One region of the Rhizobium sp. RAF36 genome, then DNA from elsewhere that is predicted to be linked to it. Evidence: predicted binding sites of a transcription regulator. Region 1 holds the regulator's gene; the other holds the start of a gene.
What was found. The regulator LexA, encoded in region 1, represses DNA repair genes until DNA is damaged. The targets are predictions, from matches to a motif close to TGTTCNNNNTGTGTTCNG.
Positions count from the first base shown of each region.

Region 2: AB4Z25_RS18250 (DNA polymerase IV) is a predicted target of LexA. The motif match lies at 2,709-2,726, and genes of this name have one in related genera.

Region 1 is NZ_JBFREC010000001.1:957,444-962,420, forward strand. Features, by position in the region: gene kdsA (3-deoxy-8-phosphooctulonate synthase) at 1-520, opposite strand, end outside; gene AB4Z25_RS04785 (VOC family protein) at 517-1,395, opposite strand; gene lexA (transcriptional repressor LexA) at 1,600-2,313, shown strand; gene AB4Z25_RS04795 (ComEC/Rec2 family competence protein) at 2,294-4,498, opposite strand.
Region 2 is NZ_JBFREC010000005.1:47,088-52,064, reverse strand. Features, by position in the region: gene AB4Z25_RS18255 (GNAT family N-acetyltransferase) at 1-1,413, shown strand, start outside; gene AB4Z25_RS18250 (DNA polymerase IV) at 1,410-2,705, opposite strand; gene AB4Z25_RS18245 (hypothetical protein) at 2,831-3,496, opposite strand; gene AB4Z25_RS18240 (DUF3572 domain-containing protein) at 3,499-3,807, opposite strand; gene AB4Z25_RS18235 (response regulator) at 3,941-4,312, shown strand; gene AB4Z25_RS18230 (PleD family two-component system response regulator) at 4,331-4,977, shown strand, end outside.

The DNA of each region.
Region 1 (4,977 bases):
GTTCGCAGAGCAGGATGTTCGGATTGCCGCTGGCATTCAGCTTGGCGAGAACATTCTTCATGTCCCAAGGCGCCAGGAACTGGCCCTTCTTGACGTTGACGATCCGGCCGGTCTTGGCTGCGGCAACGAGAAGATCGGTCTGGCGGCTGAGGAAGGCCGGTATCTGCAGGATGTCGGCGACGGAAGCCACCTGCTCGCACTGCTCTTCCGTGTGAATGTCGGTCAAAACAGGGAAGCCGAATTCCTTCTTCAGATCGGAGAAGACTTCGAGCGCCTTTTCAAGACCGATGCCGCGCTCGGCGGAAAGCGATGTGCGGTTCGCCTTGTCGAAAGACGACTTATAGACGAGGCCGATACCGAGCGACTTGCAGAGTTCGCTCAGAACACCGGCGACCATGAAAGCGTGGTCGCGGCTTTCCATCTGGCAGGGACCGGCAATCAGCGACAGCTTGCCCGTATTCGAAAATGTGACGCGGCCAGCACCCTCGCCGGCGACGACTTCTGCATTGGTGTTGCTCATTGGATCTCCTCGAAGGCAAAGATCGCGCCTTGTCCCGGCGCCGGCTTCACCAATAGACGATTGCTCATACTGACATGGGTGATCCCGTTAGCAGCCAAATGCGCCGCTGTCACGGCCAGATCACCGACCGAAAACACGATTGCGCGCGCCCTGAGGCCGTTATCGGTCCCAAGTGGCTCCGCATCGAAATAGGCCTCCATGCCCTCGTTCGAGAAGATGGAAAGTTTCCCGTTCGGTAATTCGAAGGATAGGCCGAGTGCCGCCTCCCTAGGCTCAGCTCCACCGCTGGCTGTCTCAAGAAATTCGGCGAAGGCCTGCGGATCCTCAGCGCTCAGGGCAATCTCGCTGATGCCGATGACGCCGTTTGCATGGGTTTCCAGTGCCTTGCGATCGGCCGGAAAGGCGTTGACCCGCTGGCAGGCGAAGAAGAAGACATCGGGCGCCCGGAGATCGGCGGCAAAGGCGAGCTTGAAGGCGCCCGTTGCCTGTGTTTCGTCGGGCATGACGATCGGCCGCGAGAATTCGACCATATCACCGCCGCTCAGCTGCGCGCCATCATAGGCAGCCTTGTCCGCATCGGCATCATCGGTGCCGAAGACGATGGCCGAAAAGCCGTCATCGCCGCAGCGGAAGCGGAAGGCCTGATCGCGGGCGACGAAGCTGTTGCCCTTCGCGACGGCCGCGTCGCACTCCGCCTGGTTGGCGACACCGAGCGGTTCGAGGTAGGTCCTGTCGGCAAGGAAGATGCAGGCATTCTCCGTTCCGAACGGATGACGGCCATCGGCCGCGACGGTGAAACCGAGACGGCCGAGTCGCTCGCGGGCAACATCTATATGGGTGACGGGCAGTACCAGATGATCGAGCGGATGCGTCATGGCGGTTCCCTCCGGTGAAGCCGGCAGAGATTTGCACGCCCTGCCTGGTAAAGCGCAAGCGTGGATCACCAATCCGGCAAATAAACTTTCAAAAACGACGAAAAATCATCGGAAGTTTTACCAATATTTAGGCACTTGCGGAACACATATGGAACATATAGTGTCCGTTCTGGCTTTGTTTCACGAATCTGGGGAAAGACTTCGATGCTGACGCGCAAACAACAGGAGCTTCTCCTCTTCATTCACGAGCGGATGAAGGAGTCCGGCGTACCGCCGTCCTTCGACGAAATGAAGGACGCGCTCGACCTGGCTTCCAAGTCGGGCATCCATCGCCTGATCACGGCTTTGGAAGAACGTGGCTTCATTCGCCGCCTACCGAACAGGGCGCGCGCACTCGAGGTCATCAAGCTTCCGGAAGCCTACAGCCCGAGCATCCAGCCGCGCCGCGGCTTCTCGCCGAGCGTCATCGAAGGCAGCCTCGGCAAGCCGCAGCCGGTCGCGCCGCCGAAGCCTGCGAACGAGGACAATCACACGTCGATCTCGGTGCCGGTCATGGGCCGGATCGCAGCCGGTGTGCCGATTTCGGCGATCCAGCAGAACACACACGACATCACTGTTCCCGCCGACATGCTCGGAAACGGTGAACATTATGCTCTTGAGGTCAAGGGCGACTCGATGATCGAGGCCGGCATCTTCGACGGCGATACGGTCATCATCCGCAACACCAATACCGCCAATGCCGGTGATATCGTCGTTGCTCTCGTCGATGACGAAGAGGCAACGCTGAAGCGCTTTCGCCGCAAGGGTGCATCCGTTGCGCTCGAAGCTGCCAACCCGGCTTACGAAACCCGTATTTTCGGACCGGACCGCGTCAAGGTTCAGGGCAAGCTCGTTGGCCTTATCCGCCGCTATCACTGAGCGTCTCGCTTTCACCAAAAGTGCCGCTGCGCCAATCGTAGGCGCGGTGGCGGATCCAGGGCCGGTCGAGACCCTCGAATGATGTGGTGATTTCGGCGATCCCATTGGGGAAACGAAGCTCGACAGCGCCTGTCTTTCGCAGTGTCTCCCCGGTGAAAAGCAGGGCGCCTGAGCGGCAGGTATCGAGGCGCAGGCGAACTGGTGTGACGACGATATCGGATATGTCGCAGGCTGGGCCAAGGAACGCCGCATTCTCGATCACGGTCAGGATCGAACCGTTGTCGAGCTTCGCCGTACACCAGGACTTTTTCACGCATGAGAAGCGCTCGCCCGTCGCACTGGCCTTGATCGCGTTCATGGTGTCGTTCTGCTGTGCCTCCGTCAGTTTCAGCCTTTCACCGCGCGGTGCGGTGGGAATATCCGGGAGCGCCGGGAACGCCGGTGACAAATGCTTATCGATCACCAGAGCGCGCCTCCATTGATCAAAGATGAAGCCCGGTGGCCGCTCGCGATTGGTGGCGAGGCCGTTGTCACTGACGATGCCCGCCATGCTCCCGTCCTCGGCAATCACGATTTTCGGCGGCGGAGGGCCTCCTAACATCGCGGCTGCTGTCGTCGATGCCACCAAGATCGCGGTGCCGAGATGGCGCATGCGGCTGCGCAGCAAAGTCAGCAGCAGGAAACCTGTCACCGCCGCGGGAAAGTACCAAAACGCCAGGCGCCCGACGCCGATATCGCCGCCCCATGAGGCAACCGTCCTGGCAATGGCGATCACCAGATCGAGCCCGAAACCCGTCACTTGCCACGCCCATACATCGAGGCCGAAGGGCATCAACAGCATGGCAATGAGGCCGAACGGCATGATGATGAAGGAGATAATCGGCATTGCGGCGAGATTGGCTGGCAGGCCATAGGCCGTCAGCCGGTGGAAGTGCTCGACCGAGAACAATGCAGTCGAGAAGCCGCCGATGACGGAGGTCAGCAGGATGCCGCCGAAGAACGCGGCGGCGGAAGACAGCATCCTGACGGCGCGAAACTTTGCGAAGGGCCGGTCGCGCACCGGCCTCTCCTTCCAGAGCGCATAGCCCGCGACGAGGGCCAGTGTCGCGGCGAAGGACATCTGGAAGCTTGGCCCCATGATCTCCGAGGGTGAGAGGACAATGATCACCAGCGCCGATAGGGTTACGTTGCGCAGACTGATCGACGGCCGGTCGAAGAAGACCGCCGCCAGCATGATCGCCATCATGATGAAGGCGCGCTCGGCGGAGACTGCGAAGCCCGAGATCAGGAAATAGGCGGTGACGGCGGCAAGCGCACCGGCTGCGGCGATCTTCTTGACGGGATAGGCCTGGACGACAGCCGGAAGCAGGCTGAGCACGGTGCGGAAGCCGACGAAGAAGATGCCTGCCGACAGCGCCATGTTGAGACCGGAAATGGCAATGATATGCGCAAGGCCCGATTGGCGCAGCGCCTCGGTCGTCTCGCTCGAAATGGCGCGGCGCTCGTCCGTGACCAGAGCGGCGGCAAAAGCGCCGGTGTCGCCAGGCAGGATGCCTCTAATACGGTCGCCGATGCCGCTTCTCAAGCGGTAGAGCCATTCAAGCGCGCGATCCTGCATCGATGCGGACCCGGGTTCGTCCGCCGGAACCACGGCAGGGGCACCATAAAAGAAACCGTTGCCACCGACGCCGTCGAAATAGGCACCGAACGAAAAGTCGTTGAGGCCGGGAAGAGCGGGCCCTGAGGGCGGCGTCAGCCTTGCCCTGCCCTTCAGCCAAGTCCCGGTTTCGAACTCCGCTTTCTGGCCGCGCGCAATCACGGTCACCTGCTCTGGCAGCCGCTTCAGCGCCGGGTTCTCCGTCGCCTTGAGCGCCAACAGATACCGCCAGCCGCCGCGGCCATCGCTTTCCCGCCGCTCTACGCGGCCTGTCAGCGTCGTCGTTACCGCCGAATCGAGAACGACAGTACCGGCTCTCCAGGTCTCGAATTGTGCGGCGAGGATGCCAACAGCGATCAACGTCATGGAGGCCACGCAGATCCGGCTCCACTCCCGGCCGCGATCGGTCACGGCGAGCAGCAGAAGCAGCACGACCGCGCATGAAAGCGGCACAGCCGGTGAAATGTCTGCGCCGCAGGCAAACCAGAGAACGGAGCCCAGTCCGAGCGCCACCGGCGCAAACAACATGCGGCCGCCATAAGCCAGCTCTTCGATAGCGCAGGCCGGCAGGCTTTGCGCAACACGGCGCTGCAGCGACCGAAGAGCATGAATAGAAAGCTGCCGGCGGTGACCTAGATTAACAGGTGCGAAGAGAGAGCCTGCTGCAGGCGGCATCAGCGGCGTCTGCGGCAATTTGGCCGCGGCACCGATGGTGATCGTGCTGACGTCGCTGGTTTTCAACTCCGGCATGCAAAGAGCCTGATGACCCGATAGAATACAACCAGAATGCAACCCTGCGCGCGTTTCAGCAACAATAATCGATTGAAAAATGATGAAAAAACGTGAGTGCAAAAAGCCTAAATAAATCATCGGCTTCCGCTATGCGTTTACAGCATCGCAGGAGTGCCTAAAAGTTGATACTGCGATGCACAAAATGGCGTCACGGTAACTTGGCATTAGGCGCGCTATCATATAGCAATCTGAGCGGACGCTTAACCCTATGGCGC
Region 2 (4,977 bases), on a different contig from region 1:
ATGGCGGCTTTCGCAGCCTGTCTGCAGACCTTCAACTGGCGCCGGTTCAATCTCGATGAGATCTATCTGTCCGACCAGCGTCTCTCCGCACTGATCGGCAGTTTCCCGCGCCAGGAATTCGTGCCGGCAAAGGTCGTCCGGGCTGACCATATCACCGATGCCGGCGAGAGCATCGATCACGATGCCTATGTGTATATTCCGCTGGCGGATGACTTCGAGACATTCCTCAGTACCCGTCTCAGCGCCAAGGCGCGCCGCAACGCGCGGGTCGCTCTGCGCGATCTGGCGAGCGGAAAGCATGGGCTGCATGTCACCCATACGACCGCCGAGACATTCGAGCAGAATCTCGAGACCTTCTATGCGATGTGGAATGCGCAATGGGGTGTGCGTCAGCCGGATTATGCGGCCGGGATCATTGCCGGTTGCCGCAAGATGCTGCCCGGTTCGCTCGATGACGGATCGCTTCTGGTGCCTGTGCTTTGGGAGGGCGACAGGCCTGTCGCCATGCAGGTCCTCTATCTCGATCACAAGAAGAAGACGATGATCTGCTTCATCGGCAGCCGGGATAGCAACGCGGCCTCTCATAGCCCGGGATTCACGCTGCATTGTTATTGCCTGCGCTGGGCAATCGAGAACGACTACCGGAACTACGATTTCGGCACCGGAGATTTTGCCTACAAGTTCACTTTCGGCGGCGAACAGCAGCTGGTGGAGCGTCGCAGGGTGATGACGGTCTCCGAACGCAATATCGGCGATCGTCTCGACCCGCGCTCGCTGGACGCGGCCTGTTACCGCGCCGCGCAAATGGCAGCGAAAGGCGATATCGAAAATGCCGATCTCTGCTGCCGCCAGATCCTCGCCACCGACCCTTCTCATTCCCAGGCGCTGGCGCTCGCTGAAAGCCTCGAAGCGGCACGGCGCCGGCCGGCTGCGGATATCGAGCTGGAGGCGCTGATGCGCACCGCGATCGCAGATCACCGTGAGGGCGCCCTGGCGCGCGCCGAATCCGGCTATCGCCGCATCATCGAAGCGGTGCCCGGGCACTTTGCCGCCCTGCATCAGCTGGCGCTCGTGCTGTTGCAGCAGGGCCGCCTCGATGCCGCAAAGTCGTCGATCCTTGAGGCGCTGGCCGCCGGGCCTGGCAATGCGGCGGCCCATTGCACCTGTGGCAACATTCTTGCCGCTCTGTCCGAGGATGCTGCGGCGATCGCCAGCTATGAGCGCGCCATCGCCCTTTCGCCGTCCTATGCCGCGGCCTTTAACAATCGCGGCAATGTTCTGCGCCGGATGGGCCGGTTGGAGGATGCGGCGGAAAGCTATTCGCGAGCCCTCGAACTGGCGCCCGATCACGCACAGGCGGCGCTGAACAAGGCGGCCGTGCTGGCGCAGATCAACGCGATGGCCGTCGTCTAGCGGTCGCGCTTGCCGCTCCCGAACGTGTAACCTGTCTCGACGGTGTTCTTGCCGAACTTTTCGCGCAGCTTGTCCATCGCCGCTTCGGCGGCCGCGCGGCGGGTCGATTGCTCGTCGATCAGATCGGGCGGATCGGCGCGGCCGGGATCGCAAAGATCGGTGACGCCGATGCCGAGCAGCCGAAACTTAGTGCCGTCGGTCTCCCGTTCAAGCAGCTCAACGCCGGTGCGGAAGATCCGGTCGGCAAGCTGCGTCGGGTCTTCCAGCCGCCTGTTGCGCGTCCGCAGCTTGAAATCCGCAGTCTTCATCTTCAGCACGACGGTATGGCCGGCGATGTCATCCTTCTTCAGCCGCCAGGACACCTTCTCGGAGAGGTTCCGCAGGATCGGCACGAGATCCTCGTGGCGGGAAATGTCTTCGAAGAAGGTGGTTTCCGACGAGACGCTTTTCGCTGCCTCGTTGAGATGCACTTCGCGATCGTCGATGCCGCGGGAGAGCCGGGCGAGGCGCTGACCCATGCTGCCATAACGGCGCATCAGGTCGGTCTCTTCCATCTGCTGCAACTGACCGATCGTCCGGATGCCGTCGGCCTCCAGCGTTGCCGCGAAGGCCTTGCCGACGCCCCAGATGGTCGTCACCGGGCGCGGCGCCAGAAACTCCACAGCCTCTTCACGCCCGATGACCGAAAAGCCGCGGGGTTTCTGCAGGTCTGAAGCAACCTTGGCGAGGAACTTGCAATAGGAAAGCCCGACCGACACGCTGATGCCGATCTCCTTCTCCACCCGCCGTACGAATTTCGCCAGCGTCCGGGCAGGGGGATCGTTGTGCAGGCGCTCGGTGCCGCCGAGTTCCAGGAAGGCTTCGTCGATCGACAGTGGCTGCACCAGCGGCGTCAGCTCCTGCATCATCGACCTGACCTCGCGGCCGACCCTGACATATTTCTCCATGTCGGGCCGGATGACGATCGCCTGCGGGCAGGCTTCCAGGGCCTTGAACATCGGCATGGCAGAGCGCACGCCATGAATACGGGCGATATAGCAGGCGGTGGAAACCACGCCGCGCTTGCCGCCGCCGATGATCACGGGCTTGTCGGCGAGTTCGGGATTGTCGCGCTTTTCGACTGCCGCATAGAAGGCGTCGCAGTCGATATGCGCCAGCGTCAGGCCATAGAGCTCCTTGTGCCGGACAAGCCGCGGGCTTCCGCAGCTGACGCAACGGCGCGTCTCCGCCTTCTGCTCGGCAAGGCAGTCGCGACAGAAGCCGGGTGTCTTGTCAGGTGCAGCCAAAGTCATCACGGGAACAAATATTGAACATCGCGACATTACGCTCTAAGTTCTTGAGTCTCAAGACAGAGGAGCGCCGTGGCGTTGGATAACAAACGGCATTTTGGGGCCGTTGGATCGATGAAGACAGAGGATCAGCCGCGGCCACTGCCGCCGGAGGCGCCAAAGTGTTCGCCGATATGAACAGATGCCTCCTCCCAGCCCTTCACCCGGGCGATGCCTTCCATGGCCGAAGGGGCAAAGCGATGAATGTCCGACTCCGGCATCAGGTGCAGCAGCAGGCAATCCTCGACATGTTCGTGGACGGAATGAAGGTTGCGGACCATGTCGTCAATAAAGGCAACGGGCACATCGCGGGCGCCGTGCAGCGCCTTCACGATCGGCCCCTTGGGCTGCAGCGAGGCGAGCAGCGGGTAATGCAGCTCGAAGCGGTCGAGCAATCTGCGGCGCTGGTCGCGATAGACGGGCGGCATGGCCGTCAGGAGCACGATGTCGGCGGTGCCGGAAAGGCGCGCCAGAGTTTCCTCTGCAAGCAGAAGCGGCGCCTGCCACTCTTCCTGCCGCTCGAAAAAGGTTTCGATCAGCCGGCTGACAGTGACTTCGTCAGCCGCTGTCCCGTCCGGCGTTTCGATGTTTCCGTGCAGCTTGAACGACCGCGGCACCAGCCGATAGCCCTCGCTTTGCAGAAAGCGTTCGAACGGCACGATGAATTGCAGCACGACGTCATCAACGTCGCAGACGATCAGCGGCCGGTCGGCGAGCCGCACATGCGATGTGTCGAGGTGCTCGATCTCTGCCACGGTCAATACTGCCCCGAATCGAGACCGGGCGACGAGAAATGCTGCCAGGCAGCCGTCAGCGCCTCTGGCGGCGTGCCGCTCGCCTGGCAAAAAGCCAGGGCCGTCGGCTCATGCTGCATGACGAAGTCGAGCATGCCCGAAAGGAAGGCCGTATCGTTGATCGCGTTGCGCACCTGGGCCGGTTCAATGCCGGTCAGCGCAAGAAAACGCGAAAACATGTCGGGTTCATTTGCAAGCCAGCCGAGTACGGCGATCGCCGTTTCATGCGGATCCCTGGCCAGTTGTTTAGAGGTCTTGAAGTTGCTTTGCATTTCGCTGGGTAAGTTACCTTTTTTTCAACCAAATACCGGTAGCTTGCCGCTATCGGTTTCGTAGCCGCGCGTTCGCAGGTCGCTTCTTGTCAGGCGGACATTTGCAGGGACGGAACATAGGAACGAGCTTGCCATGCCCAAACAGGTGATGATTGTAGAAGATAATGAGCTCAACATGAAGCTCTTTCGCGACCTGATCGAGGCCTCGGGATATACGACCATCCAGACCCGGAACGGCATGGAAGCGCTTGATCTTGCTCGAAAACACCGTCCGGATCTGATCCTCATGGACATTCAGCTGCCGGAGGTTTCCGGTCTCGAGGTGACCAAGTGGCTGAAAGAGGACGACGAACTACATGTCATTCCCGTGATCGCGGTCACCGCATTCGCGATGAAGGGCGATGAGGAGCGAATCCGTCAGGGCGGCTGTGAGGCTTATGTGTCCAAGCCGATCTCGGTTCCCAAATTTATCGAAACGATCAAGACGTATCTCGGCGATGCTTAGTGCATCGGAAAGAAGCTCATGACTGCGCGCATTCTGGTTGTTGACGATATTCCGGCGAACGTGAAGCTGCTCGAAGCGCGGCTCGTCGCCGAGTATTTCGACGTGCTGACCGCTGCCGATGGCTATGAGGCGCTGGCGATCTGCGATCGCAACCAGGTCGATATCATTCTTCTCGATGTCATGATGCCGGGTCTCAACGGCTTCGAGGTCTGCGAGCGCCTGAAGGCAAACCCGAAGACCTCGCATATTCCGGTCGTCATGGTCACCGCGCTCGATCAGCCGGCCGACCGCGTGCGCGGCCTGAAGGCTGGTGCCGACGACTTTCTGACCAAGCCGGTCAACGACCTGCAGCTGATCTCGCGGGTCAAGAGCCTGCTGCGCCTGAAGACGCTGAGCGACGAACTGCGTATCCGCGCCGAAACGGCGCAGACCATGGGCATGGACGATCTGCTGCGGGCAGGCGAGGGACGCGCCGAGGACGCAGGCCAGATCCTGCTTGTCGATGGCCGCGCCAATTCGCAGGAACGTATCATCAAGACGCTGAAGCCGATCGCGGATGTGACGGCGATCTCCGATCCGCAGGCGGCTCTCTTCGAAGCGGCGGAAAACGCGTTCGAGCTGGTGATCGTCAATACCAATTTCGACGATTACGATCCGCTGCGGCT